2 regions of the Phreatobacter sp. AB_2022a genome follow, and region 2 is predicted to be linked to the other one. Evidence: riboswitches for the same ligand, from Rfam matches in the RefSeq annotation. Region 2 holds a riboswitch; the other holds the start of a gene.
The links. Region 2 has a riboswitch for glycine ahead of gcvT (glycine cleavage system aminomethyltransferase GcvT). Riboswitches for the same ligand answer to the same signal wherever they lie in the genome.
Positions count from the first base shown of each region.

Region 1: another riboswitch for glycine. It lies ahead of OZ671_RS19080 (D-amino acid dehydrogenase); the one in region 2 lies ahead of gcvT (glycine cleavage system aminomethyltransferase GcvT).

Region 1 covers NZ_JAPSET010000026.1:76,288-90,710, forward strand. Annotated here, with positions in the region: gene OZ671_RS19050 (hypothetical protein) at 122-274, shown strand; gene OZ671_RS19055 (O-acetylhomoserine aminocarboxypropyltransferase/cysteine synthase family protein) at 337-1,650, shown strand; gene OZ671_RS19060 (DUF2778 domain-containing protein) at 1,983-3,134, shown strand; gene OZ671_RS19065 (SDR family oxidoreductase) at 3,227-4,108, shown strand; gene OZ671_RS19070 (Rieske (2Fe-2S) protein) at 4,596-4,964, opposite strand; gene hppD (4-hydroxyphenylpyruvate dioxygenase) at 5,005-6,117, opposite strand; gene OZ671_RS19080 (D-amino acid dehydrogenase) at 6,339-7,604, opposite strand; glycine riboswitch at 7,738-7,834, opposite strand; gene OZ671_RS19085 (MBL fold metallo-hydrolase) at 8,132-9,181, shown strand; gene OZ671_RS19090 (MFS transporter) at 9,400-10,617, shown strand; gene OZ671_RS19095 (ATP-binding protein) at 10,635-11,492, opposite strand; gene OZ671_RS19100 (AraC family transcriptional regulator) at 11,631-12,425, shown strand; gene OZ671_RS19105 (SDR family NAD(P)-dependent oxidoreductase) at 12,698-13,432, opposite strand; gene OZ671_RS19110 (SMP-30/gluconolactonase/LRE family protein) at 13,479-14,405, opposite strand.
Region 2 covers NZ_JAPSET010000011.1:63,515-77,937, forward strand. Annotated here, with positions in the region: gene OZ671_RS10190 (autotransporter domain-containing protein) at 1-909, shown strand, start outside; gene OZ671_RS10195 (retropepsin-like aspartic protease family protein) at 1,026-1,742, opposite strand; gene OZ671_RS10200 (DUF1289 domain-containing protein) at 1,739-1,942, opposite strand; gene cobS (adenosylcobinamide-GDP ribazoletransferase) at 1,946-2,728, opposite strand; gene cobT (nicotinate-nucleotide--dimethylbenzimidazole phosphoribosyltransferase) at 2,857-3,894, shown strand; gene OZ671_RS10215 (xanthine dehydrogenase family protein molybdopterin-binding subunit) at 3,922-6,153, opposite strand; gene OZ671_RS10220 ((2Fe-2S)-binding protein) at 6,165-6,620, opposite strand; gene OZ671_RS10225 (response regulator transcription factor) at 6,763-7,407, opposite strand; gene OZ671_RS10230 (two-component system sensor histidine kinase NtrB) at 7,411-8,595, opposite strand; gene OZ671_RS10235 (pyridoxal phosphate-dependent aminotransferase) at 8,800-9,978, opposite strand; gene OZ671_RS10240 (hypothetical protein) at 10,228-10,848, shown strand; glycine riboswitch at 10,936-11,044, shown strand; glycine riboswitch at 11,045-11,175, shown strand; gene gcvT (glycine cleavage system aminomethyltransferase GcvT) at 11,253-12,392, shown strand; gene gcvH (glycine cleavage system protein GcvH) at 12,466-12,843, shown strand; gene OZ671_RS10255 (OsmC family protein) at 12,859-13,341, shown strand; gene gcvPA (aminomethyl-transferring glycine dehydrogenase subunit GcvPA) at 13,359-14,423, shown strand, end outside.

The DNA of each region.
Region 1 (14,423 bases), on a different contig from region 2:
GGGAAACCACGTTCTTTTCTCAAGACCCCCCGTTGAAATCATTGCAGGACATGGTGTTGGCTTGCTTCTCGCAAGTGCCTGAGGCCTTGGCGAAAGGTCAATGACGGCCGAGGAGACACCAATGCATGCCAAACGCAGATTGCGCCGGTCGATCGACATCGTCCTGACCGTCGGGGCCTTTGGACTGGTGCTCTATACCGCGACCATGATGCGCCAATCGGCAACCGTCTCGACCGAGCCGACCCTGCGCCCGCTCGTCCGGGCGTCCAACTGACGGCGGCGGGCCGCCGCGCCCCGCGCCTCCCAGATCCCCATCACAGCGAGCGAGAGAGATCCATGTCGGAGCGTTCCTTCAAGCCCGAAACCCTGGCCCTGCACGCCGGCTGGCGCGCCGACGAGGCCACCGGCTCGGTCGCCGTGCCGATCTATCAGACGACCTCCTATCAGTTCCGCGACACCGAGCATGCCGCCAACCTCTTCGCCCTGAAGGAGCTCGGCAACATCTATACCCGCATCGGCAACCCCACGACCGATGTCCTGGAAAAGCGGGTGGCCGCCCTCGAAGGCGGCGTCGCCGCGCTGGCGCTCGCCTCCGGCCAGGCCGCATCGGCCATCGCGATCCAGAATCTCGCCCGGGTCGGCGACAATGTCGTCGCCTCGACCGATCTCTACGGCGGCACCTGGAACCTGTTCGCCAACACGCTGAAGGACCAGGGCATCGAGGTGCGCTTCGTCGACCCGGCCGATCCGCAAGCCTTCGCCAGGGCGACCGACGAGCGCACCCGTGCCTATTACGCCGAGACGCTGCCCAACCCGAAGCTCACGGTGTTTCCCATCGCCGAGGTTGCCGCCATCGGCCGCGATCTCGGCATACCCCTGATCGTCGACAACACCGCCGCTCCGCTCATCGCCCGCCCGCTCGACCACGGCGCCGCCGTCGTCGTCTATTCCAGCACCAAATATCTCGGCGGCCACGGCACCTCGATCGGCGGCCTGATCGTCGACGGCGGCAATTTCGACTGGGCCCACATCCCCGCCCGCCAGCCGGCGCTGAACACGCCCGATCCGAGCTATCATGGCGCGGTCTGGGTCGAAGCGACCAGGCCGCTCGGGCCGGTCGCCTATATCGTCAAGGCCCGCACCACCCTGCTGCGCGATCTCGGCGCGGCGCTCTCGCCGTTCAACGCCTTCCTCACTTTGCAGGGCATCGAGACCCTGGCCCTGCGCATCGAGCGCCATGCCGCCAATGCAGAGAAGGTGGCGAACTGGCTCGCCCGGCGGCCGGAGGTCGCCAAGGTCATCCATCCCTCCCAGCAGCAGGGCATCGCCCGCGAGCGCGCCGACCGCTATCTCAAGGGCGGCTATGGCGGCCTCGTCGGCTTCGAACTGGCCGCCGGCCGCGAGGCCGGGCGGCGCTTCATCGACGCGCTGGAACTGCTCTATCACGTCGCCAATATCGGCGATGCGCGGTCGCTGGCGATCCACCCGGCGACCACCACCCATTCCCAGCTCGCGCCCGAGGAGCAGCTCGCCTCCGGCGTGTCCGACAGCTATGTGCGGCTGTCGGTCGGCATCGAGCATATCGACGACATCCTGGCCGACCTCGAACGCGGCCTCGCCGCGGCGGGAGAGCGCGCCAAAGCCGCCTGACCGCCGCGCCGGAAACATCGTCCCCCCGACCGCGCGGAGCCGCCGCACCGGCTCCGCGCGGCGTCGTTTTGGACCGTGACCGGCCGAGCCGAAGCCGTCCATTTGGCTCCCGCGCCACTTTTGCCGAAAAAATCTTCGATTCCCTTCACCGGCGATTAACCCAAACGCTGCCTTATGGAGGTCGAATATTTGTCAGTTTCCCCGTATTAGGGGACGTCGCGGCCGGACGGTCCGCTCGTGACGGACCTTGCCGGGCCGGTCGGCGCGCATGCCGACATCTGGCGGTACGGGATCGAGTAGCGAGTATCGCGAGAGCGTAGCGCATGCGTTACATGACCCGTCGTCAGCGTGGCTTCGCTCAAGCTCCCGGCTATCGCGTCCCGCGCAGCCGCGTGCCCCGCTTCATCGTCGGCATTGCCGGCCTCGGTCTCGTCGGCCTTGCGGCCGGCGCCCTGACCGGCATGGCGATGCGCGACAACCGGCTGCCGGTCGTTCTGTCGGGCCATGCGCCCTATCCGGCCCTGACCGCCCCCGAAACGGTCGGCTCGATCCGCCGCTACGAGCCGCTGCTCGATCCGAACTACGTGCTCGGCCCGAGCCCCGCGCCCTTCGGCCACCGGCCGCCGCTGACCACCGCCATGCGGCCGCTCCCGCAGGCGACCGCCAGCGCGCCGCCGCCGGCTGCCGAACCGGCCCCGGTGCCGAGCATCGTGACGGCAGCCCTGCCCGCCGAGCCGGTCGCACCCGAGGAGGAGGAAACCCAGGCGGTGCCGACGCCGTTGCAGCGGCCCTCACCGATCCTCGGCATGCCCATGCCGGTGCCGCGCCCGCCCGAATTGCGCGCGCCACCGACGGTCGCAGAACGGCCGGCCGCGCCGGCGAGCCCGGCGACGCGCCGTGGCCGCAACGAGGCCGTCGCCGCGGCGCCGCCGCCTGACAACCGGAACTTCTTCGAGCGCCTGCTGAACCTGCGGCCGGTCGCGCCCAGCGGGCCGGTGCTCGCCTATGCCCCCTCCAGCGGCGGCCTCGGCAATGGCCGCAGCCTGAACGATGCCGGTGGCACCGCGCCGCGCATCACCATGCCGATCCCGAACCGCACGCCGCCACACGGCACGGCCATCTACGACATCCGCGCCCGCACGGTGTACCTGCCGAACGGCGAGCGGCTGGAGGCCCATTCCGGCCTCGGCGAGCGCATGGACGATCCGCGCCACGCCCATGTCCGCATGCATGGGCCGACGCCGCCGCACGTCTACGATCTCACCGAACGCGAACAGCGCTTCCATGGCGTCCGGGCGATCCGTCTCAACCCGGTGGGTGGCAGCCGCGCGATTCATGGCCGCGCCGGCCTGCTGGCGCACACCTATCTCCTCGGCCCGCGCGGCGATTCCAACGGCTGCCTGTCCATCAAGGACTACGACCGCTTCCTGCAGGCCTATCTGCGCGGCGAGGTGCGCCGCCTCGTCGTCGTCGCCGGCACCTGACGGCGGAGAGCCGCAGCCGCAGTCCATCTGTCGCGCTGCGGCGGTCCGTGCCACGCTGAAGCCGCCCACCGCCGGCCCTGGAAAGCGCTTTCATGCCTGCGTCACGACCGACCATTCTCGTCACCGGCGGCACCGGCCGCCTCGGCCGACTGATCGTCGCGGACCTGATCGGGCAAGGCGCCGCGGTGCGCGTGCTCACCGCCCGGCCTGCCGAGGCACGCGCCCTGCTCGGCACCGCGATCGACCTCGCCGAAGGCCGCTTCGAGGATGCCGACGCGCTCGCGGCGAGCCTCGCCGGTATCGAGGCGCTGCTGCTGCTGTCGCCGGTCAGCGACACTCTGGCCAGCGGCCAGACGGCGGCCATCGCCGCGGCCGAACGCGCCGGCGTCCGGCGCATCGTCAAGATCTCCGGCTCGACCTGGACGATCGACCCGCCCGGCGCGACCCGTTCGGGCGATGCCCATGCGGCGGTCGAGACGCGCCTGCGCGCCTCGCCGCTCGAGACCGTCGCGCTGAGGCCGAATGCCTGGATGCAGACCTCGCTCGGGCCGGCGCTCGTTCGCGCCGCCGCCACCGGCAGCCTCGCCCTGCCCCAGGGCGACACGCCGGTCGCCTTCATCGATGCGCGCGATATCGCCGCCGTGGCGATGAGGCAGCTCCTTGCCGAGACGATCGCGCCCGGCCCCCTGGTCCTGACCGGCCCGCGCGCCGTGACCGGCACCGAGCTCGCCCGCCTCGCCGCGCAAGGCTCGAGCCGGCCGGTGCAATGGGCCAAGCTCGCCTGGGCCGATCAGGAGGCGCAGCTCGCCGCCGCCGGCGTGCCGCAGTCCCATCGGGCCAATATCCAGCGCTTTGCGATGCTGATGGCGGATGGCGCCGCCGCGCCGGTGACCGCCACGGGCGCACAGATCCTCGGCCGGCCCGCCCGCGATGTCGCGGCCTTCGCCGCGGAAACGCTGGCGGCGACCGGCTGATGGCCCGATCGGCCCGATCGCAAGCACAGGGCCGGCCAAGAAAAAAGGCCGCAGGACATGCCTGCGGCCTGAAAGTTTGTTTCCAGAGGGGAACGCCCCTCGAGCCGAGGGGCAGCGAAAAGGGAGGAAGCCAATTTCGCGATGCAACAAGTACATTTGCAGTGCACAATGGTCAAGGATTAAGCACCTGTCTGCCTCGCATGACAGCACTGCCATGCCGCATGCCTCGGTCTTGAACCCGTCCCAATTCTCCGCGCGCGCGACGATCGACCCGACATGTACCCGGCATTTCGCAACAATTGCGCCCAGGTTCGCGAACCACATATAAACTGTTGAAATCGCTTGGAATTGGCCCGGAGTCCGCAAGCCGGAGAAACGCGAATCGGTTCGCGCCTCATGCGCCGCGAGGTGGCCCCGAGACGTCGAGCGGCGGCACCTTTCAGACCGTGCAGCCGGCCAAACTGGCCTTGCCCCGCCGGTCGCGCGGTCAACCGCCGATGCGGATCTCGCCGCCGGCCTCGGTCACCGGAACCGGGTCGAGGCCGTCGGCGGCGTCGCCCGACAGGCACCCCCCGCTCGCCGCGTCGAACATGGCGCCATGCGCCGAACAGAGCAGGCGCGTGCCGTCGGCCGAGAGCACGTTGGCCGAGCGATAGTCGAGCGGCAGATATTGGTGCGGGCAGGCATTGACATAGGCCTTGAGGCCGTCCCCGGTCCGCACCAGGAGCAGCGGGAAGGCACCGGCTTCCGAGGTGACCGACAGGCAGCGCGCCGCGCCTTGCGCCACCGCCTCGGACGGACAGACCAGCGCCCCGTCCGGCGGGGCGCTCGCATAGGCGCGCCAGGCATCGCTCATCTTGGCCGCCCGGCCATCGTCGTCGGAACCGCGATCATGCTCACTCGGCCGCGGCCGGCTTGAGCACGCCGCGCTGGATCTGATCCTCCTCGATCGACTCGAACAGGGCCTTGAAATTGCCCTCGCCGAAGCCGTCGTCGCCCTTGCGCTGGATGAACTCGAAGAAGATCGGCCCGATCACCGTCTTGGAGAAGATCTGCAGCAGGATGCGGGTCTGGCCGCCGCCCACCACGCCCTCGCCGTCGATCAGGATGCCGCGCTGCTTCATGCGGTCGAGCGGTTCCTGGTGGCCTTTCACCCGGGCCTTCGACTTCTCGTAGTAGATGTCGGGCGGGCCCGGCATGAACGCGAGGCCTGCCGCCGCGATCGCATCGGTGCCGGCATAGATGTCGTTGGTGGCGACCGCGATATGCTGGATGCCCTCGCCCTTGTATTCGCGCAGATATTCCTCGATCTGGCTGTGCTCGTCGGCGCTTTCGTTGATCGGGATGCGGATCTTGCCATCGGGCGAGGTCAGCGCCCGGCTGGTCAGGCCGGTCATCTTGCCAGAAATGTCGAAATAGCGGATCTCGCGGAAATTGAACGTGTCCCGGTAGAACCGGTACCAGGTGTCCATGTTGCCGCGCACGACATTGTGGGTGAGATGGTCGAGGTAGAAGAAGCCGAAGCCTTTCGGCCTCGGATTCACCTCGCCGAGCCAGTCGAACTCACGCGAATAGGCCGAGCCCGTCTCGCCATAGCTGTCGACGAAATAGAGCAGCGAGCCGCCGATGCCGATCACCGCCGGCACGTCGAGCGACTTGCCCTCGCCGGCATATTCGGTGGCGCCGAGGTCGAGCGCGCGCTGCAGCGCCTTCCGCGCGTCGACGACGCGCCAGGCCATGGCCGGCGCACAGGGCCCGTGCTCGGCGACGAAGGCCGAGGCGTGGCTGTTCGGCTCGCGGTTCAGCAGATAGTTGATGTCGCCCTGGCGGTAGAGCGTGATGTCCTTGGTCCGGTGCCGGGCGACCGGCGCGAATCCCATCTGGCGGAACAGCCGGTCGAGCTTTTCCGGCTCGGGATGGGCGAATTCGACGAACTCGAAACCGTCGGTGCCGGCCGGGTTGCTGTCGCTGATGGTGGCCTTGGGCGCGTCATGTGGAAAGGGACCCATTGCCATGTCCTCCCGCATCCTGATGGTCGATGCCGGAAGACTACGCCCACGCCGGTGCGAAAGGGCTGCAAAAGCGCCGACGCCACGCCAGGAGCCTGCACGTTCCATGCGCGTTCGGGCGTCACGGTACACGAAATCGGCGCCGTCCTTTTTGACCGCGCCGATCCCTGCTCATCCCGGCCGCTCTCCGTGCGCGCCCGGATCGTGTCGTTCCGGCGCCGTCAGGCCGCGTTGGCGCGCTGGGTCGCGAGCGCCCCGATCGCATCGGCGGTGGCCGCCGACAGCGTCCAGCCGAGATGGCCGTGGCCGGTATTGTAGAAGACCCGCGGGTTCCGCCCGCGCATCACCCGCGGCATCATGTCGGGCATCATCGGCCGGAGGCCGGCCCAGGGCACGACCTGGCGCGTGCTCATGCCGGGGAAATGGGCGCGGCACCAGGCGATCAGGGGGCCGATGCGCTCGGCCCGGATGTCCTTGTTGACGCCGTTGAACTCGGCCGTGCCGGCCACGCGGAACCGGTCCGCGCCGAGCCGGCTGGTGACGATCTTGGCGCGGTCGTCGAGCAGGCTCGTCCAGGGCGCCGCCTCCCGGTCGGCCGCGTCGATCAGATTGACGGTGATCGAATAGCCCTTGACCGGATAGACGTTGACCCGGTCGCCGGCCTGACGGCCGATGCTGCGCGACATGACGCCGCCGCACACCACCACCTGGTCGAAGCTCTCGATCCGCTCGGGCTCGGCGGCACCGTCGAGCGTCGGCTCGACCGAGCGGCTGGAAATCCGCACGGCAAGATCGGTCGGCACCAGGCCGGTCACCTCGGTCGCCAGCCGCATCGCGACACCCAGCCTTTCGCAGGCCCTGGCGAGGCCATTGGTGAATTTGTGGATGTCGCCGGTGAAGTCCGACGGCGTGTAGAAGCCGCCGTAGAACGCGCCCTTCAGGGCCGGCTCGATGGCGCGGATCTCCCCCAGCGTCACCGCGCGCCGTTCCAGGCCGCCGCGCGCGAGCAGCTGCGACACCCGTGCCGCCGCCTCGAAATCGGCCCTGGTGTGATAGAAATGCAGGATGCCGCGGGTCTCGCAGTCGAAATCGATGCCCTCGTCCCGGGCGATGCGGGTGAGATGGGCCCGCGCCTCGACCGCGAGCCGGGCCGTGGTCACGGTGTTTTCTTCATATTTCGGGATCGCCGCGATGAACTCGGCCATCCAGGACAGCTTGTGCCAGGACGGCGTCGGGTTCACCAGCAGCGGCGCGCCCGGCGTGAACATCCATTTCATGCCCTTCAGCACGGTCGCCCAGCTGTTCCAGACCTCGGCATTGGACGCGGAAAGCTGGCCGCCATTGGCGAAGGAGGTCTCCATCGCCGCATAGGGATGGCGGTCGAAGACCGTGACACGGCAGCCGCGCTTGGCAAGATTGTAGGCCGTGGTGATGCCGGTAATGCCGGCGCCGATCACCGCCACATGGGAGGGTTTCGTCGAAATCATAGGCGCTCCTTCCCGCATCATGCGGGTTCGAACGCCCCCTCTGTCATTGGCCTGAGAGCTTCACCGGCGCTCATGCATTGAGCGGCGACTTACACCATCGGCGGGAGCATGCGGCTCCACTTTTCAGAGTCTGACTTCGGACACGGTCTTTTTGCCTGAGAGTTTCCGGGGCGGTTGCTCCGTCGGCGCCGTCCCACGCGAGGCGGGTCGATCTCTTCCGTGTTGGCGACAAGCAATGCCGTCGTCGCGGCGCAGCTGTCAAGAGCGTGCCGCCGCGGTGTCGCGCGACATGCCTAACGGCCGTCTGGCCGATGGACCGCGGCGTCATATTCTGCCAGATGGGACCGGGGCACCGGCGGCATCCGGCGCGGGTGCCCGGATTTTTGCGCTCGCCGCGTTGCGGGTTCGGCCGTCAGGCGCATGCCGCGGCCGACAGGCACCAGGCGCTGCGAGCATCATTGAAGCCCGTCCTTTTCATCCGATCCGCGGCATCACGTCAGCCATCGCCAACCCGAAAGTCTCCCCGCATGTCCGCCCTGGCCACCGAACCCGATCTCGTCTTCCCCGTGCCGACGCCCCCCGAGCCGGGCGCGGTGCTGGAGATCGCGCCGGGCATCCTCTGGACGCGGCTGCCACTGCCCTTCCGGCTCAACCACGTGAACATCTATCTGATCGAGGACGGCGACGGCTGGGCCGTGCTCGATACCGGCATCGACGACCAGGTGACCCGCGACGCCTGGGAGGCGCTGGTCGCCGGTCCGCTCAAGGGCCGGCGTCTGACGCGCCTGATCGTCACCCATTTCCATCCCGACCATATCGGGCTCGCCGGCTGGCTCGCCCGCCGCTTCGACATGCCGCTGCTGACCAGCCAGACCTCCTATCTGAGCTGCCTGAACATTTCGCTGAAGCCCAATGCGCTCGACGCCAAGCTCTACCGCGACTTCTATCTCAGCCACGGGCTCGGCCAGGAGCTGACCGAGCTGGTCGCGACCCAGGGCAGCGAATATCTGCACATGGTCTCCGACCTGCCCGGCACCTTCCTGCGCCTCGTCGCCGGCGACCAGCTGAGGATCGGCGGGCGGGTCTTTGCGGTCCGGTCCGGCGACGGCCACGCCGCCGAGCAGATCATGCTGCATTCGGCCGAGGACAAGGTGCTGTTCGTCGCCGACCAGGTGCTGGCCAAGATCACGCCCAATGTCAGCGTCTGGGCAGTCGATCCGCATGGCGACCCGCTCGGCCTGTTCCTGCGCAGCCTGCGGCTGCTGAAGGCCGAGATCCCGCCGGATACCCTGGTTCTGCCCGGCCACCAGCTGCCCTTCATCGGGCTGGACCTGCGCAGCCAGCAGCTCATCGCCCATCATGAATCGCGCTGCGCGGCGCTGATCGCCGCCTGCCGCGACAAGCCGCGCTCGGCCGCCGAGCTCATCCCCTTCATGTTCACGCGCAAGCTCGACGCCCACCAGACGAGCTTCGCCTTCAGCGAAGTGCTGTCCCACGTCAACTACACGCTCAACCAGGGCGAGCTGGTGCGCGCCGGCCTCGTCCGCGGCGTCGAATATTTCGCCGCGCCGCGCTGAACCGGGCCGAAACGGCGGCGCTCGCGACGGCCGCGGCTTTCTTCGCGCAAATTGCTGTTCTCGTTCGGCAATTTGCCGGAGCTCAGAGGGCCGGGCGTGCCGGCGTCCGGGAGCGCCGGCAAGCGGCATGGCAGCCGTGCAAATCGGCGCCTTCCGCCGCGGCTTCGGAACGCCTTGGTCTGTCGGACCATGAGGCTTTCGGAGATGTTGGGCCGGCCATGACGGCATCGTCGGACACCATGCCAGCGGCGCGCCGGGGCGAGGCGGCGCTGCTGACGCGCGTCTCGATGGCCCATCTGGTCAGCCATTTCCACATCATGACGCTGCCGGCGCTCATCCCGCTCCTGCCGGCCTATCTCGGCGTCGGCTTCGTCGAGGTCGGCGTCGCGCTCGCCGTCTTCAACATTGTGTCGCTGTTGGTGCAGACGCCGATCGGCTTTCTGGTGGACCGGCTCGGCCCCCGCCGCCTGCTCGTCGCGGCGCTGGTGCTCGGCGGCCTCAGCTTCCTCTCGGTCGCCGCGACCGGCAGCTATCCGCTGCTGCTCGTCGCCATGGCCGCCGCAGGCCTTGCCAACGGCGTCTACCACCCCGCCGACTATGCCCTGCTCTCCGCCGGCATCGACGGCGAGCGCATGGGCCGCGCCTTTTCGGTCCATACCTTCGCGGGCTTTCTCGGCACCGCCATCGCTCCGGCCGTGCTGCTCGGCATTGCCGCGGTCTCGCATGTCGCAGCCGCCTTCGCCGCCTCCGGCCTCATCGGCCTTGCCGTCGCCGCCCTGCTCCTGACCGGCCGGTCGATGCAGCCGGCGCCGGCCCGGCCCGCGCCGGCCAAGGCCGGCGACAGGGCGGGCGGCGGAACCGGCCTGTTCACGCCGGCCGTCCTGTCGCTCACCGCCCTCTTCGTGCTGCTCAACCTCAGCATGGGCGGCGTCCAGAACTTTTCGGTCGCCGCCTTCGTCGCCGGCTACGGCCTCGAACTGGCGCTCGCCAACACGGCGCTGACCGCCTTCCTGTTCGCGAGCGCGCTCGGCGTGCTGGCCGGCGGCACGCTGGCCGACCGCACGAGCCGGCACGGCCAGCTCGCGGCGATCGCCTTCCTCGCGACCGCCGCCCTGGTGGCCCTGGTCGCCCTCGTCCGCATGCCGCCGGTGCTGCTGGTCGCCGTCATGGGCCTCGCCGGCTTCCTCGCCGGCGTCATCACGCCCTCGCGCGACATGATGGTGCGCGCGGCCGCCCCGCCCGGCGCCGAAGGCCGTGTGTTCGGCATCGTCTCCACCGGCTTCAATGTCGGCGGCGTCGCCGGCCCCCTGCTCTACGCCGGCCTGCTCGACCACGGCTATCCGCAGGCGGTGTTCGCCACCGCCGTCGTCTTCATGCTCCTGACCGTGGCTCTCGCCTGGATCCAGGAACGCGGCGGCTGGCCGGCCGGACGCTGACCGGCCGGCCGGCCCGCTCAGGCATGTTCGGCGGCCAGCGCCTGGACGAACTGCCAGGCGGTCCGCCCGGACCGCGCGCCGCGCTGCATCGCCCATTGCAGGGCCTGGCGATCGAGATCGTCCGTCGCGATCCGGATGCCGTGATGGGCGGCATGGCTTCGCACCATGTCGAGGAAGCCGTCCTGGTCGACGACATGGAAGCCGAGCGAAAGGCCGAACCGGTCCGACAGCGACACCCGCTCTTCCACCGCCTCGCCGGGATTGATCGCGGTCGCCCGCTCGTTCTCGACCATTTCGCGGGCCAGAAGATGCCGCCGGTTGGAGGTCGCATAGAACACGACATTGTCGGGCCGCCCGGCTATGCCGCCGTCGAGCACGGCCTTCAGCGACTTGTAGGCCGCCTCGCCCGCATCGAACGACAGATCGTCGCACAGGATGATGAACCGGCGCGGCGTAGCCGCCTCCAGCAGACTGAGCAGGTCGGGCATGGTGCCGATATCCTCGCGCTGCACCTCGACCAGCGCGATGGCGGGCGTGCCTGCGGGCCGTTCGGCATTGACCTGGGCATGCGCGGCCTTGACCAGCGACGACTTGCCGGTGCCGCGCGCGCCCCAGAGCAGGGCATTGTTGGCCGAGCGCCCGGCAGCGAAGGCCCGCGTATTGGCGAGCAGCGCCTCGCGCTGGTGCTCGATCCGCTGCAGCAGGCCGATATCGGTCCGGGAGATGCGCGGTACGGGCTTCAGGCGGCCGGCGCCGGCCAGCCAGAGATAGCCTTCCGCGGCCTGTTCGAGGCCGCTCGCGGGCGCCGGCGGCGCCAGGCGCTCGAAGGCCTCGGCGATGCGCAGGAGGAGATCACGGTTGCTGGGGTCGTTCATCGCGATGGAGCCTGTTGTGTCGGATAGCCACCGCCGGCGGCAGGCGCGGGCACGCAGGCGCCGGCGGACTTGGCGCAATAGCCCGTCGCTTCGGCGTCAGTCTCTCGCTAGAATGACATCGACTATCGCGTTTGGGACATGATGGACACGCGCGAAACACGCCATCTCGGCTATCACGCGACGGAGCGCCCGGTCGCGGCGATGGAGATCGACTATCCCGCGGGCAGTTCGACCGGCCTGCATTCGCACCCGCGTGGCCAGCTGCTTCATGCCATCGAGGGCGTGATGATCGTCCGCTCGGCCGCCGGCTCCTGGGTCGTGCCGCCGAACCGCGCGGTCTGGCTGGTGCCGGACCTCGAGCACGAGGTGCGGATGTGCGGCGCCGTGAAGATCCGCACCCTGTTCGTCGATCCCGCCGCGGCACCGCATCTGCCCCGGGCCAGCTGCGTGCTGGCGGTCTCGCCATTGCTGCGCGAACTGATCATCGCCGCCATCACGGTGCCGCTCGACTACGCGCCCGGCACCCGCGACGAGCGCCTGCTGCAGCTCGTGCTCGACGAGCTGCGCGAAGTCGCCGTGCTGCCGCTGCATCTGCCGCTGCCGCGCGACGCGCGGCTCCGCACGATCTGCGCGGCCCTGACCGCGCATCCCGCCGACACGACAACCGCGGCGCAATGGGCCGGCCGGCTCGGCATCGCCGCCAAGACGCTGCACCGGCTGTTCGCGAGGGATACCGGGCTCACCTTCGGCCAGTGGCGCCAGCAGGCGCGCCTCATCTTCGCACTGGAACGGCTCGCCCGGGGCGCCAGGATCATCGACGTCGCCTTCGATGCCGGCTACGCCAGCCAGAGCGCCTTCACCGCCATGTTCCGCAGGCATTTCGGCCAGCCGCCAAGCGTCTTTTATGAAACGCCTGGGACAGGAATGGCTTAGAGTCTGCGCAATCCTGGGCTGCTGGGATTTGCACCAGGGTCAGCCAGGGTTCGAGGCTCGCTGCGCTCGCACCTCACCATGAGGGATCGAGAGCATTGCAGCAGCGACGGTGCTGGACGCGCGCCAAACGTACCGCTCCATCAGAAACCCTGATGCCGTTCTCCACATTCCTCATGGTGAGGTGCGAACCGCAGGCGAGCCTCGAACCACGGCGACCTTCAATGCAGGGCACGCCCGGCCGCAGTCTCCCCCACCGCCGCGTCGACCCGATCTCAGATCGGCGCGACTCCGACGGTCATGCCGCCGCAGACATAGAGAACCTGGCCGGTGACGAAGGAGGCTTCGTCGGAGAGGAAGAACGCGACGGCGTGGGCGATGTCCTCGGGCTGGCCGAGCCGGCGCACCGGCACCCCCTCGATGATCGCCCGCGTGCGCGGGCTGTTGTGCGGATTGGCGCTGCGGAACAGCTCCGTCTCGATCGGCCCGGGCCCGATCGCATTGACCGTGATGCCGAGCGGGGCGAGTTCGAGAGCCCAGGTGCGGGTCATGCCGATCACGCCCGCCTTCGTCGCCGAATAGGCCGTGCGCAGCTCCTTGCCGAGCGCCGCGCGGCTCGAAATGCTGACGATGCGGCCCCTGCCCGCCTGCTTCATGGCCGGCAGCGCGGCCTGGGCGCAGAGCATGTTGCTGCGCAGATTGATCGCGACGACGCGGTCGAGATCCTCCGCCGTCGTGTCCTCGAGCGTCGCCGGCGCGGCGATGCCGGCATTGTTGACGAGCCAGAGAATGTCATGGCGCGCCGTGATCTCGGCGAGCGCCGCGCGCGTCTCGTCGAGATCGGTCAGGTCGGCCTTGACCCAGCGCGCCGGCGCATCCGCGGCCCCGGGCTGCCGGTCGAGATTGATGACGGGAATGCCGCGGCGGGCGATGCGCGCGACGATCGCCGCGCCGATGCCCTGGCTGCCGCCGGTGACCAGCGCTGCCGCGCCTCCATGGCCTGTCGTCATGCGTCTTTCCTCCTGGCGGCCCGCTGTCGCCGCGCGCCCTTCGTCATCAGCCGTAGTTCAGCGCGAGGCCCGGCCGTCGCCACGGCAGCGCGACGAGCCGACCGGACGAGGACAGGGTGATGAAGGCGGTCTTCAGATCCTTGCCGCCGAAGCAGATATTGGTGGTCCAGCGGTCCGGCATGGGCACGTGCTCGACGGTGCCGCCATCCGGCGCGATGATGGTGATGCCGCCCTCCACGAGCGTCGCGACGCAGATATGGCCCTCGGCGTCGACCGCGAGCGAATCGAACATGCGGTAGCCGCCGAGGCCGGCGACGAGGCGCCCGCCATGCGGCGAGGGAAACGGCTGGCGCCGGATCTCGCCGGGCGCGACGATGTCGAAGGCCCAGAGCCGCGCCGTCTGCGTTTCCGCGACATAGAGCGTCGCGCCGTCGGGCGAGAGCCCGATGCCGTTCGGGGTCATCAGCGGAAAGGCGAGCTCCTTGACGGCGCTGCCGTCGGCGCGGGCGTAATAGACAGCGCCGCGATCCATCTCGCGCGCCCGGACCTTGCCGAGATCGGTGAAATAGAAGCCGCCGTCGGCATCGAAGACGATGTCGTTCGGGCCCTTCAGCGGCCCCTTCTCGGTTTCCGTGTAGAGCACCTCGACAGCACCGGTGGCAAGGTCGACCCGCTCGATCCGGCCGCCGCTATAGTCGTCGGCCTGGGCCACCGGCCGATAGCCGTTCGGGTCGCCCGGCTCCGTCCACTTGAAGCCGCCATTGTTGCACAGATAGGCGCGGCCGTCGGGCCCGAGCGCCAGGCCGTTCGGGCCGCCCCCCGGCGTCGCGACGATGCTGACGGCGCCGTCCGGACCGACCCGCGTCAGCGTGCCCCGGCCGATCTCGACCAGCAGGATCGAGCCGTCGGCCATGGCCACCGGCCCTTCCGGAAACATCAGTCCATCGGCAAGCTCGCGCACAAGCTCGGTCATGGGCGCCTCCCTGGCAGA
Region 2 (14,423 bases):
GCGAGCCCCTCGCTGATCCAGATGGCCGATCCGCCGGCGGGCCGACCCGGCATGCCTGGCACCGTCCAGGGCTGGAGCCTCTGGACGAAAGCCTTCGGCCAGGCGAGCCGGCTCAATGCCGATCCGGCGACCGGCGCCAATGCCCATAGCAGCGGCATCTATGGCGTCGCGGCCGGTGCCGACCGCCGGCTGACGCCCGATACGCTCGTCGGCTTTGCGCTCGCCGGCGGCGGCACCTCCTATGGCCTCGGCGGCCGGGGCGGCGGCACGGGCGACCTGTTCCAGATCGGCCTCTACGGCTCGACTCGGCTCGGCCCGGCCTATGTCTCGGCGGCCATGGCCTATGGCTGGAACAGCTTCGACATCAACCGCAATGTCGATCTCGCCGGTCCCGAGGTCTATCGCTCGCGCCTGACTGCCCACACCTTCGGTGGCCGGCTCGAAGCCGGCTGGCGTTTCGGCTGGCAGGGCTTCGGGCTGACGCCCTATGGCGCCGTCGAGGTGATCGGCTATTCAGCGCCGCGCTATAGCGAAGCGACGCGGCCCGCCGGCGGTGTCTTCGGCCTCGATTTCGCCGCCCGCAGCCACACGACGGCGCGCACCGAGCTCGGCATCCGGCTGGACGGCAAGACCCAGCTCGCCGAGGGGACCGACCTCATTGCCTATGGCCGCCTCGCCTGGGCCTATCAGCCGACCACCCAGCGCTCGGTCGAAGCGAGCTTCCAGTCCCTTCCCAATTCCGCCTTCACCGTCTTCGGCGCGCGCCCGTCCATGCACACGGCGCTCGCCGCCGCCGGAGCCGAGCTGCGCTTCGCAAGCGGGCTCAGCCTGACCTCGTCGATGGAAGCCGAGCTCGGCGAGCGCCATCAGGCGATCCGCGGCACTCTGGGCTTGCGCAAGGTCTGGTGAGGAGCGAATGGCGAATTAGCGAGTAGGGGTGCGACGGCGCCGGGGGCGTCCTACGGGCTCGTCAGGAGTTTCGATCGCTCGCATCCCTCCATTCGCCATTCGCCATTCGCCATTCGCTAGTTCGCCCCACGCAGCACCATGCGGCCGCCTCGCACCTCGTAGCCGTCGAGACGATCGAGGAAGGTGTGGCCGAGCAGGCTCGCATTGAGCGCCTGCGGGCGGGCAACGAGGGCGCGGACCTGGCGCGCGACGATCGGCCCGACCTCCACCTTGTCGAGCATGATCGCCGCCGCCATGGCCTGACCGTTGGCGGTCGAAACCGCGATGTTGAACGACAGACTGTCGACGGCGATGCCGGCGCGCCGTGCATCGGCATCGCTGAGCACCAGCGAGGAGGCGCCGGTATCGACCAGCATGGGCACGGCCCGCGCGCCATTGACCGAAACGCGCACCGAATAGGTACCGCCCGGGCCGCGCGGTATGGTGACCTCCCGCGCGCCGGTGACGCCTTCGGTGGCGAGGCCGGGCACCAGATTGGCGGCGAGGCGGCGGCCGACGGCCTCGAATTCGAAACGATAGGTGTAGATCACGCCGAGAAAGGCGAAGATGGCGAGCCAGGCGATCGCCGCCTGGACGGCATCGCCGGCGCGGCCGCGGAACATGCCCATCACGCTTGCCCCGGTGAGGGCGGCGAGCATGGTCAGGCCGAGAAGCGAGGCATAGTCGCCGGCATCGAGCGTGCCGGCCTCGATGCCGTTCGATCGGATCGCGGCGACCAGCACGGCGAGCCCGACGGCGCCGAGCAGGATCCACAACAGGGCACGTGAGGTCATGAGTCGCTCGCGATCTCGGTGAGGCGGTCGGGCAGCTCGGCCATGATCCGCCGGCGCTCCTCGGTCGAGAATGTCGACCAGCGGCCGATCTCGGCGAGCGTCCGGCCGCAGCCTTCACAGATGCCGTGAAGCGGGTGGATCACGCAGATCCTCACGCAGGGCGTCTCGATCGGTCGGGGGCGCGTCTGGGGATCCGGCATGGCTCAGGCAAAGATAAGCCAAGTGAGGAGAAGGGCAATCTCGATACATTGCTGGGTGGCGCCGGCGAGGTCGCCGGTCTGCCCGCCGACATGGGTGCGGGCAAAGCGCAAGGCGAGGTTGGCGAGGCCGGCCGCGGCGGCAAGCCCGAGGACGGCGCCGACGAAACCCGCCGCGGGCCATGCCAGAAAGCCGAGCCCGGCGGCGAGCAGGCAGCCGGTCTGCCAGGCATCGGCGGAGGGCGCGCCGACCGCCTGGCCGGCGCCATCGGTGCGGGCGGGCGGCAGGTAGACGACGAGGGCGATCGCCGCCATGCGCGAGACGGCCCCGGCGGCAGCCAGCGCCAGGGCCGTGCGGCCGGCGCCGACATCGGCGATCAGGCTTGCGATCGCCGCGGTCTTGAGCGACAGCGCGATGATCAGTGCGGCGGCGCCGAACGTGCCGATGCGGCTGTCCTTCATGATCTCCAGGCGCCGCTCGATCGTCATGCCACCGAAACTGTCGGCCGTGTCGGCCAGTCCATCCTCGTGGAAGGCACCGGTCATGACGATGCCGAGGCCGACTGCGATCAGCGCCGCGACGACCGGCGGCCAGACGAGGGCGGCCGGCACCAGGGCGAGGCCCGCAAGGCCGCCGAGAACCAGTCCGACCAGCGGCACGACGCGGGCCAGGGCAGAAAAATCCGGCGGGCCATGGGCGTCCGCCTCGCCGGGAAGCGGCGGCAGCGGCAGGCGGGAGAAGAAGCGCAGGGCCTTGAGCGTGTCGCGCCAGAGTGTCGGGTCGGTCATGGCGGCATGACTTAGCCCGGAACGGCGCGCCGGGCCATGGTCCCTGCCATGCCTCGCCCGGCCGGCTTGTCTTGGCGGGCCTGAGCCTTTAACCGTCCGGCGCGTTCGCAGCTTCAGGACCCCATGCCATGGCCTTGCCGCCCCCCAATCCGTCGGGCCTTCCCTTCGACGATATCCGCGACCTCCTGCACCGCCTGCCGGAGGCCGATAGGACGGCCGTCGCGGCGGTGAAGGCGCGCGATGCCGAATTGACCAAGCCTGCCGGTTCGCTCGGGCGCCTCGAAGAGATCGTCGAATGGGTCGCGGCCTGGTCGGCCAATCCGAAGCCGCGCGTCGACCGGCCGCTGGTCGCCATCTTCGCCACCGCCCATGGCGTCACCGCCCAGGGCGTCTCGGCCTTCCCGGACAGCGTCAACCGCCAGATGCTGGAGAATTTCGCTGCCGGCGGCGCCGCCATCAACCAGCTTTGCGTCGCCAACGATATTGGCCTGAAAGTGTTCGATCTCGCCATCGATCTGCCGACGCCCGACATCAGCGTCGAGGATGCCATGGACGAGCCCGGCTGCGCAGCCACCATCGCCTTCGGCATGGAGGCGATCGCCGGCGGCACGGACCTGCTGTGCCTCGGCGAAATGGGCATTGGCAATACGACGGTGGCCGCGGCCGTCTATCTCGCGCTTTATGGCGGGCGCCCGGAGGACTGGATCGGCCCGGGCACCGGCGTCGATGCCGAGGGACTGAAGCGCAAGGCCGAGGCGGTCGGCCGCGCCGTCCAGCGCAGCAGCGACCACCTGTCCGACCCGCTGGAAGTGCTGCGCCGGGTCGGCGGCCGCGAGATCGCCGCGCTCGTCGGTGCCATCCTCGCCGCCCGGCTGCAGCGCATCCCGGTCCTGCTCGACGGCTATGTGGTCACCGCGGCCGCAGCCATCCTGCATGCGCTCGAGCCGGCCAGCCTCGATCATTGCCTTGCCGCCCACCGGTCGGCCGAGCCGGCCCATGGCCGGGTGCTGGAGCGCATCGGCAAGCGCCCGCTGTTCGATTTCGGCATGCGCCTCGGCGAGGCGTCGGGCGCGGCGCTCGCCTGCGGCATCGTCAAGAACGCGGTCGCCGTGCACAATGGCATGGCGACCTTCGAGCAGGCCGCGGTCAGCCGCCGGGCGCACTGACGGCGAAGACCTGCGCGGCGTCCCGGTTCAGGCGCCGCCGATGCCGGCAAGATCGAGCGGCAGCGAGCGCATGCGCTTGCCCGTCGCCGCCGACACCGCATTGGAAATGGCCGGCCCGACCAGGGGCACGCCCGGCTCGCCGATGCCGGTCGGGCACAGCGTGGAGGGCACGATATGCACCTCCACGACCGGCATTTCCGACATGCGGGTCGGCTCGAACGCGTCGAAATTGCGCTCCTGCACCTCGCCGTCCTTCAGCGTGATGCGGTTGCGCAGCACCGACGACAGGGCGAAGCCGATCGCGCCCTCGATCTGGGCCCGGACCACGTCGGGATTGACGGCGATGCCGCAGTCGACGGCGGCGACGATCCTGTCCACCTTTACCTGCGTGCCGGTGACGGTCACCTCGGCGACCATGGCGACATGGGTGTTGAAGCTCTCGTGCACGGCGATGCCGCGACCGCGGCCGGCCGGCAGCGGCTGGCCCCAGCCGGCCTTTTCCGCGGCGAGCTTCAGGACGGCTGCATCGCGCGGCGCCCTGTCGAGATAGCTCAGGCGATAGGCGAGGGGATCCTTGCCGGCGGCCTCCGCCAGTTCGTCCATCATCACCTCGATCGCCTGGGCGGTATGGGTGTGGCCGACCGACCGCCACCACAGCACCGGCACGCCTTCGCGGCCATTGCTGACCGTGACGGCGAGGCTGTCGATCGCGTAGCGGGTGTTGCGGGCGCCCTCGACGGTCGTCGCATCGACGCCGTTGGCCACCAGCGAGGCTTCCAGCGGCGTGCCGATCAGGATCGACTTGCCGACGATCCGGTGGTCCCAGCCGGCGATCCGTCCCTGGCTGTCCAGTCCCGCGCGAATGCGGTGATAGACCATGGGGCGGTAGTAGCCGCCGGTCATGTCGTCCTCGCGCGTCCAGACGAGATGGATCGGCGCGCGATAGCCGACCGCCCTGAGGATATGGCTCATTTCCGAGACATAGTCGCACGCCGCCGTCGCGCGCCGGCCGAACGAGCCGCCGGCATGGAGCGTGTTGAGGTGGACCTTTGCCGTCGACACGCCGCAGATCGCGGCGATCGCGGCCTGTTCCAGCGTTTGCATCTGGAAGCCGGCCCAGGCCTCGATCACGCCGTCAGCCCGCTTTTCGATGACGCCGTTCATCGGCTCCATCGGGGCATGGGCGAGATAGGGGAAGGTGAATTCGGCTTCGAGCATCCGCACCGCGCCGCGGATCGCCCCTTCGGCATTGCCGCGGCGACCGGCGCTGAGGCCAGGCTGGCCGGCCTGGCGCCGGAACTCGGCCATGATGGCGTCGGACGAGCGCGTCTCGGCACCGGCAAAGTCCCAGACCACCTTCAAGGCCTGGCGGCCCTTGATCGCCGACCAGGTGTCGCGCGCGACGACCGCGACCCCGCTCGGGATTTCCACGACATCGACGACGCCTTTCACCTGGCGGGCCGCGCCGGCATCGAAGGCCTTGACCCTGGCGCCGAATTTCGGCGCATGCGCCACCACCGCGGTCAGCATGCCCGGGCGGCGCACGTCGATCGAGAACACGGTCTGGCCGGAGGTCTTGCCCAGGCTGTCGACCCGGCCGACGGCCTTGTCCTTGCCGATGAACACCCAGTTCGCCGGCTCCTTCAGCGGCGGGTCGGCCGGCACGGTCATGGTCGAGGCCCTGGCCGAGAGTTCGCCGAACGTGGCCTGGCGCGTGCCGTGGCGGACGACCCCGCGCTCGACCTTGATCTCGCCGGCGGCGACGTTCCATTCGCTGGCCGCGGCGGCGATCAGCATCTGCCGGGCGGCAGCCCCGGCCTTGCGCAACTGCGTCCAGGAATTGGCGATCGCGGTCGAGCCGCCGATGCCCTGCATCGGGCCGAAGGCGAAATTGTTGTAGAGCCGGTGATCGGCGGGTGCGAAGGCCGCGCGCATCTGGCTCCAGTCGGCGTCGAGCTCTTCGGCGACGATGGTGGTCAGGCCGGTGGCGCAACCCTGGCCCATGTCGAGATGCTTGACCAGCACGGTCACCGTATTGTCGGCGCCGATCCTGACGAAGGCGTTCGGATTGGCCGTGACATTGCTGAACTGGCAGGCGTCCGCAGCCTCGGCCCCGCGGGGGCCGACCAGCGCCGCGACGATCAGCGTGCCGGCCGCACCGGCGAGAAACGAACGCCGTGTCGCGGCGAAGGCCTCGTCCGCGGCGGCCGCCGACAGAAGGGCGGGATCGCCGCGGCCGGTCCTGGGTGCAGTGCTCATGGCCGCCTCCCTCACGCCAGCGTCCGGGCGGCGTCGTGGATCGCCGCACGGATCCGGACATAGGTGCCGCATCGGCAGATATTGCCGTCCATCGCGGCGTCGATATCGCTGTCGCTCGGGGCCTTGTTCTCGGTCAGAAGGGCGATGGCGCTCATGATCTGGCCGGACTGGCAATAGCCGCACTGGACGACGTCGAGCTTGCGCCAGGCCGCCTGCACCGCTTCCGCGACGCTGCCGGAGACGCCCTCGATGGTGGTGATCTTGCGGCCCTGGGCTTCGCCCGCGGGAAGCGAACAGGAGCGCGTCGGCTGGCCGTCGACATGGACGGTGCAGGCCCCGCACAGGGCTTGGCCGCAGCCGAATTTGGTGCCGGTCAATTGGGCATGGTCGCGGATGGCCCAGAGCAGGGGCATGTCCGCCTCCGCGTCGATCGTGACCGACCGGCCATTGATGTCGAGGGTCAGCATGGGGCCTCGCCAGGCGAAGTGGGAGGGAAACGAGACTGGCGACAGAATAGGGCGGTTGCGCGCGCGGACGCAACGCGACACGCAATCGTGAAGACGGGTGGCTTCGGCATGGCGGCCCGTTCGGTCGCCGCCCGGCCTGCGGTCAGGCGCTGGCCCTGATCTCGGTCAGGACGATGCGCACGAGGTCGGCGGCATTCTTCGCCCCGAGCTTTTCCATGATGCGCGCGCGGTGCACCTCGATGGTGCGCGGGCTGATGCCGAGATGGCGGCCCGCCTCCTTGTTCGACGCGCCTCCGGCAATCTGGCCGAGAACCTCACGCTCTCTCGGCGTGAGCAGTTCGGCGCCTGGAAAGCTCTGGCGCAGGATCGGCGTCGTCGGGGCGGCGGCGCGCCGGGCCGACAGGTCGATCGCTTCGCGAACCCGCGAGACGACGGTGTCGGCATCGAAGGGTTTTTCGATGAAGTCGAGCGCGCCATGCTTGATGGCATCGACCGCCATCGGAATGTCACCCTGGCCCGAAATGATGAAGATCGGCGCCGGATAGTGATGGGCGTTGAGTTCCTTCAGGATGTCGAGGCCCGAGCGGCCGGGCATGTGCACGTCGAGAATGACGCAGGCCGGCACCTGGCTGCGGGCAGTGGCGAGAAAGCTCGCGCCGTCGGCGAAGCCGGTCACCGAGAAGCCTTCCATCGACAGGACGACGCCGAGCGCATCGCGCACGGCCGGATCGTCGTCGACGACGAAGATGTCCCGATGCGCATAGATGGTCTTGGCCGCAGTCGCCATGGTTCACCGCATCCCGTCGCGTCCGGCATCCTCGTCCGCCGGTTCCGGAAGCACCAGGGAGAAGCACGCGCCCCGTCCATTGCCGCCGGGATCCACGGTCAGATCCCCGCCATGGTTTTGGGCGATCGCCCGGGAAATCGCAAGACCGAGGCCCAGTCCGGTTCTCTTCGTACTTGCGAAGGCGCGGAACAGGTGGGGCATGGCTTCCGGCGGCACGCCGGGGCCGCTGTCGCGCACGGAAAAGCGGATCGTGCCGTCCTTGGCCTGGGTCTCGATCCAGATCCGCTCCTGGCCGCCGCCGCGCACCGCCTCGAGCGCGTTGCGCATGAGATTGACGACGATCTGCTGGATCTGCACGGCGTCGACCCGCACGGCGGGCAGGGGGCTGCGCAGGTGCCGGACGACGCGCGCGCCCGGCCGATAGCCGAGCAGCGTCAGTTCTACCGCCTCCTCGACCAGGCCGTTGAGATCGACGAGGCGGCGCTCGGGCTCGCGCTTTTCGACGAAATCGCGCATGCGCCTGATGATGTTGCCGGCCCGTTCCGCTTCCCGCTGCGCCTTGCCGAGGATCGACCGGATGGTGTCGTCGAGATGGGCGCCGATCTCGCCGCGCCGGTGCGCGTCGGTCGCCTTGTCATGGGCCCGCCCGACAGCCTGCAGATACAGCATCACCGCCGTCAGCGGCTGATTCAACTCGTGCGCCAGCGCAGCCCCCATTTCGTCGACCGCCGAGACGCGGGCCATGTGCAGAAGGTCGGTCTGCAACTGGTTCAGCCGCTCTTCCGCCTCCTTGCGGGGGCGCAGATCGCGCAGGATGGCGATGAACTGGCGCCCGTCGGGCGTCGCCGCCTCCGCCACCGACAGTTCGACCGGGAAGGCGGTGCCATCGCGATGTCGCCCGGCCACCTCGCGGCCGCCGCCGACGATGGGCTCGACCGCAAGGCCCGCATCCGCGTCGTCGCCCGCGCCCTGAAGGACGGGGCCGAGGATCAGGTCCACACGGCGGCCGATGGCCTCCGCGGCGGTCCAGCCGAAGAGCGTCTCGCAAGCCTTGTTGAACACCAGCATGGTCCGGCTTTCGTCGACCACGACGATGCCGTCGGCGGCAATGTCCAGCACGCTGGACAGACGGGCTTCCGAGACCGTCAGCGACGCCTTCTTGATCTGCTCGATGGAGGACCTCCTCACGGCGGCATCGGCTCCGGACGCATCACCAAGGGGGCGAAGGCACCTCCGGCGACGGCGCCGATACGCCCCAGCGCGCAGAGCATGCTACGGCCCCGGATGTCACGCAACACCGAATGAGCCTGTCGCGTCAGGCGCATTCATGGTATTTTCCGTTAGGTCATGTACGCAAGGGCTGGTTGCGGCTCGTCACCGGCAGGCCACCCATCAGAGCTGCCTGATAGCGTCGGCGAGCCGGCCCGCAGCGATCTCGATCTGCTCCGGCGAGCGCAGATAGCAGAGCCGCAGATGGCCTTCTCCGCCGGCGCCGAAGGCGGAGCCTGGCGCAAGGCCGACCTTGGCGAGATCGACGAGGCGCATGGCGGCGGCCATGGAGTCGGTCACGCCTTCGATGCCGAAGAACAGGTAGAAGGCACCGTCGGGCCGCGAGAAATGGCAGCGGCCGGTCCGCTCCACCGCGGCTGAAACGATGTCGCGCGCCCTGCGGGCCTTGGCGATCTGGTGCTCGACGAGGCTCTCGCCGCGCTCGAGCGCGGCAATGCCGGCCCGCTGGATGAAGATCGGCGAGCCCGAGGTCGAATATTGGATGAGGTTCTCGATCACGTCGCCGAGCGCAGGGTCGGCTTCAACCCAGCCCATGCGCCAGCCCGTCATGGCCCAGTTCTTGGAGAAGGTGTTGACCCACAGGATGCGGTCGCCGTCCTCGCGCACGTCGTGGAACGAGGGCGCGCGCTTGGCCTCGCCGGTCCAGACGAAGCGGGTATAGATCTCGTCGGCGATGATCCAGAGCCCATGCTTGCGGGCCAGCGCGAGAATGTCGACGAGCTCCTGGCGCGTCGCGGTCCAGCCGGTCGGGTTCGACGGCGTGTTGACGAAAAGCGCCTTCGTCCGCGGCGTGATCGCCGCGGCGATCCGCTCGAGGTCGATCTGCCAGCCGCGATTGCCGTGGGTGAGCTCGACCAGAACGGGCGTTGCGCCGCGCAGCCCCGCGGCGGCCGGCGCGTTCGGCCAGGTCGGTGAGGGGATGATCACCTCGTCACCGGGGCCGGCCACCATGGTCATGGCGATCTGGATCGCCTGCATGCCGGAGCCGCAGACGAAGAAGCGCTCCGGGGACAGGGGGCGGCCGTAGAGGTTGGACGCATAGGCGGCGATCGCCTGGCGAAGCTCGGGAATGCCTCGCTGCCACGTATATGTGGTCTCGCCCGCGGCCAGCGAGCGGGTCGCGGCTTCGCTGATGAAGGCGGGCGTCGGCATGTCGCCTTCACCCACCCAGAGCTGGATCACGTCGCCGGCCGCCCGGGCATATTTCGACAGTTCGACGATGCCGCTGGCCGGCGCTTCCGTGGCTTCCGGGCGGAGCGAGGCGAGGAGGGATGAGGTCATGGGCAGGCGCTGGCTTTCAAAAAGGGCGTTTGCGCAGCATAGCCGCGGCGAAGCTGCCCTTCTCATGAAAATCACGACGGAAGTCCATCACCAAAGGCGATGGTGCTCCTGGACGGGGTCCGTCATCAGGCCTTGGTTCCGCCCGACTGGCTTTGCTATAAGCCCCGGTCGCAAAAGCTTATCAGGGGCCCTTACGTGCTGCGCAGATTTGGTTTGACGGGCCGGGCAACGGCCCGAATCGCCTTGGTAATGGGTCTTGCGGCCGGTCTCGCGGGCTGTGGCACCAGTGGTGGCAATCTTTTCGGCGGCGGTCAGAGCCAGTCGCCCGAGGCTGCGGCGCAGCCGGCGCCGGGCGTCGGCTCGCCTGTCCACAATGCGCTGTTCGGCCAGCCGGTGCAGGCCGGCCCGCAGGCGCTGCAGGAGAACCTGTGTCCGCGCATCGAAGTGCGCGACGGCTCCAACGTCTGGCGCCAGGGCGGCGATGGACCGACCGAGCTGCGGTACCAGGCGACCATTACCGATCTTGCGCGCGAATGCCGCATCGACGGGCAGACCATGATCGTCAAGGTCGGCGTCGAGGGACGCGTGCTGTCCGGCCCGAAGGCCGAGGGCAGCGCGCGGCTCAGCCTGCCGATCCGCATCGCGGTGACCCGCGGCCTGTCGCAGCCGATCTGGTCGCGGCTCTACACGGTGCCGATCGATGTGCCGGCCGGCTCGCCGAACGTCTCCTTCACCCAGATCGAGGACCAGGTCGCCTTCGCCCTGCCGCCGCCGGAAGAGCTACAGAACTACATCATCTTCGTCGGTTTCGACACGATGGCCCAGCCGCAGCAGCGTCAGCGCGGCCGCCAGGCCCGCCGCGGCCACTGACGCCCGCGCGCTGCGGACCAACGGCGCGCGGCCCACAGCCGCGCCTTGACTCCGGCTGCCGATGCGGTCATTGCCAAGGTGTGCCTTATGAACCCGGCGGGAGAGTCCGGGTGGTCTTGTTACGTTCTGAAGATCTCCCGGCGCCGAAGGAGCAACGGCCCCGGAACCTCTCAGGCAAAAGGACCGCCGGGGGATCGGCATTCTGGAAAGCGGCCTGGCGTCCAAACCCGGCCCACCGACGGAGTAAGCCGATAGGGCGCCCTGCCGGGGTGCTCTGGCCTTCGGGCCCCGGTGAATCTCTCAGGTTCCTGCGACAGAGGGGCGCGAGCGGGCGACAAGCCCGCGTTTCGAGCGTGTCCGGGCCATCGCCCCGGGCCTGTTCGCGCGCCGATGCAGGATGACCAATGGCTGAGACCGTTTCCGGGCCGCTGCACAAGACCCCGCTCCATCAGCTCCACGTCGATGCCGGCGCCAAGATGGTGCCCTTCGCCGGCTACGACATGCCGGTGCAATATCCGACCGGCGTGCTCACCGAGCACAACTGGACGCGCAGCGACGCCGGCCTCTTCGACGTCAGCCATATGGGCCAGGCCTTCGTCGTCGGACCGGACTGGGAGACCACGGCGCGGGCGCTCGAGGCGCTGGTGCCGGCCGATATCCTCAACCTCAAGCCCGGCCAGCAGCGCTACAGCCAACTCACCGCCGAGGACGGCGGCATCCTCGACGACCTCATGATCACCCGGTCGGGTTACGCCGGTTACGAAGGCTGGGCCTATATGGTGGTCAACGCCGCCTGCAAGGACCAGGATTTCGCCCATATCGCCGCGCGGCTTCCCGCCGGTGTCAGCCTGAAGCCGGACCCGACCCTGGCGCTGGTCGCGCTGCAGGGCCCGAAGGCCGCGGCCGTGCTGGACGATCTCATTCCCGGCATTGCCGCAACGCCGTTCATGACCTTCATCGAGGCCAAGCTCGACGGCATGTTCGTCCACGCCTCCCGTTCCGGCTATACCGGCGAGGATGGTTTCGAGCTCTGCATCGAAGCCAAGAACGCGGCTGCTATCTGGCAGAGGCTGACCGCCGACCCGCGGGTCAAGCCGATCGGCCTCGGCGCCCGCGACAGCCTGCGCCTGGAGGCCGGCCTCTGCCTCTACGGCCACGATATCGACACCACCACCTCGCCGGTGGAGGCCGGGCTCACCTGGTCGATCCAGAAGCGCCGCCGCACCGAAGGCGGCTTCCCGGGCGCCCAGCGCATCCAGCGCGAGCTTGCCGAGGGACCGTCGCGCCGCCGGGTCGGCATCGTACCCGACGGCCGGGCGCCGGCGCGCGAGGGCACCCCGATCAAGGCGGCCGACGGCGCCGCCATCGGCATGGTCACGTCGGGCGGCTTCGGACCGACCGTCAACGGCCCGGTCGCCATGGGTTACGTCAACAGCCGTTTCGCCGAGCCGGGCACGCCGGTGCTGCTCGAGGTGCGCGGCAAGGACCTGCCCGCCAAGGTGGTCACCATGCCGTTCGCGCCGCACCGCTACTTCCGCGGCTGACGTCGGGCGAAGCTCAAGCATCCGGCCCGGCCGGCACCGTGCCTCACATGATAGCCATCCAGAGGAACTTCCCATGGCCACGATCCGCTACACCAAGGACCACGAATATATCGCCGTCGAAGGCGATACCGGCACGATCGGCATTTCCGACTATGCCCAGCAGCAGCTCGGCGACGTCGTTTTCGTCGAGCTGCCCGAGATCGGCCGCAAGGTGGCCAAGGGCGACGGCACCGCTGTGGTCGAGAGCGTCAAGGCGGCCTCCGACATCTACGCGCCCGTCGGCGGCGAGGTGATCGCCGTCAACGCCGAGCTCGAGGCCGCCCCCGGCACCGTCAACGAGGATCCGGCCGGCAAGGGCTGGTTCGTCAAGCTCAAGATCGCCGATCCGGCCGAGCTCGACGCCCTGATGGACGAGGCGGCCTACCAGGCGTTCCTGTCCTCGATTTCCTGACACGGGGCGCAGGTCATGGCGCACAGCTACACCGCCGAGGTCGCCTGGAACCGGGAGGCGGCTGCCGTCTTCACCGACAACCGCTATTCGCGGGCGCATGTCTGGCGCTTCGACGGCGGCGTCGCGGTGCCCGCCTCGTCGGCGCCGTCGAGCGTGCGCGTGCCGTTCTCCCGTGAGGACGCGGTCGACCCGGAGGAGGCGCTGGTCGCCTCCGTCTCGTCCTGCCACATGCTGTTCTTCCTGGCCTTCGCGGCCAAGCAGGGCTTCCGAGTCGATTCCTACGTCGACAAGGCGGAAGGCGTGATGAGCCCGAACGACAAGGGCAAGCTCTACGTTTCGACCGTGACGCTGCGGCCGGCGGTGACCTTCTCCGGCGACCGCCTGCCGAGCCGCGCCGACATCGACCACCTGCATCACCGCTCCCATGAGGAGTGCTACATCGCGAACTCGGTCCGTGCCGAGGTCGTGGTCGAAGCCTCCGATCCGATCATCGCCTGAACTGGACCCGACGCCTCATGCGCTACCTGCCGCTGACCGCCGAAGACCGCGCCGACATGCTCGCCAAGATCGGTGCCGCTTCGGTCGACGAGCTCTTCGCCAATGTGCCCAAGGGCAAGCTGATGACCGGCCTGGCCGACCTGCCGACCGCCAAGGGCGAGCTCGAGGTCGAGCGGATCATGGGGGCGATGGCGGCGAAGAACGTGCCGGCTTCCTCGGTTCCCTTCTTCGTCGGGGCGGGGGCCTACAAGCACCACGTGCCCGCCAGTGTCGACCATCTGATCCAGCGCTCCGAGTTCCTGACGAGCTATACGCCCTATCAGCCCGAAATCGCCCAGGGCACGCTGCAATATCTGTTCGAGTTCCAGACCCAGGTCGCGCTGCTGACCGGCATGGATGTGGCCAATGCGTCCATGTATGACGGCTCGACCGGCGCGGCCGAGGCGGTGCTGATGGCGCACCGGGTGACCCGGCGCAACAAGGCGATCCTCGCCGGCAACCTGCATCCGCACTACCGCGACACGATCGAGACCGTGTCGCGCATGGCCTCCGACCGGATCGTCTCGCTCAAGGCCAATCCCGACGATGCCGGCGCGGACCTGAAGGCCGTGGCCGACGCCATCGACGGCGAGACCTCCTGCGTCGTCATCCAGACACCCGACGTGTTCGGCAATCTGCACGACCTGAGAGCGATCGCCGAGAAGGCGCAGGGCGCGGGCGCCCTGCTGATCGCCGTCGTCACCGAGGTCGTGTCGCTCGGCGCGCTGACCTCGCCCGGCGCCATGGGCGCCGATATCGTGGTGGCCGAGGGCCAGTCGATCGGCGTCGGCCTGAATTTCGGCGGCCCCTATGTCGGCCTGTTCGCCACCCGGTCGAAATACGTGCGCCAGATGCCGGGCCGGCTCTGCGGCGAGACCGTCGATGCCGAAGGCCGACGCGGTTTCGTTCTGACCCTGTCGACGCGCGAGCAGCATATCCGCCGGGAAAAGGCGACCTCCAACATCTGCACCAATTCCGGGCTGATGTGCCTTGCCTTCACCATCCACCTGAGCCTGCTCGGCGAGGCGGGGCTGAAGCGCCTC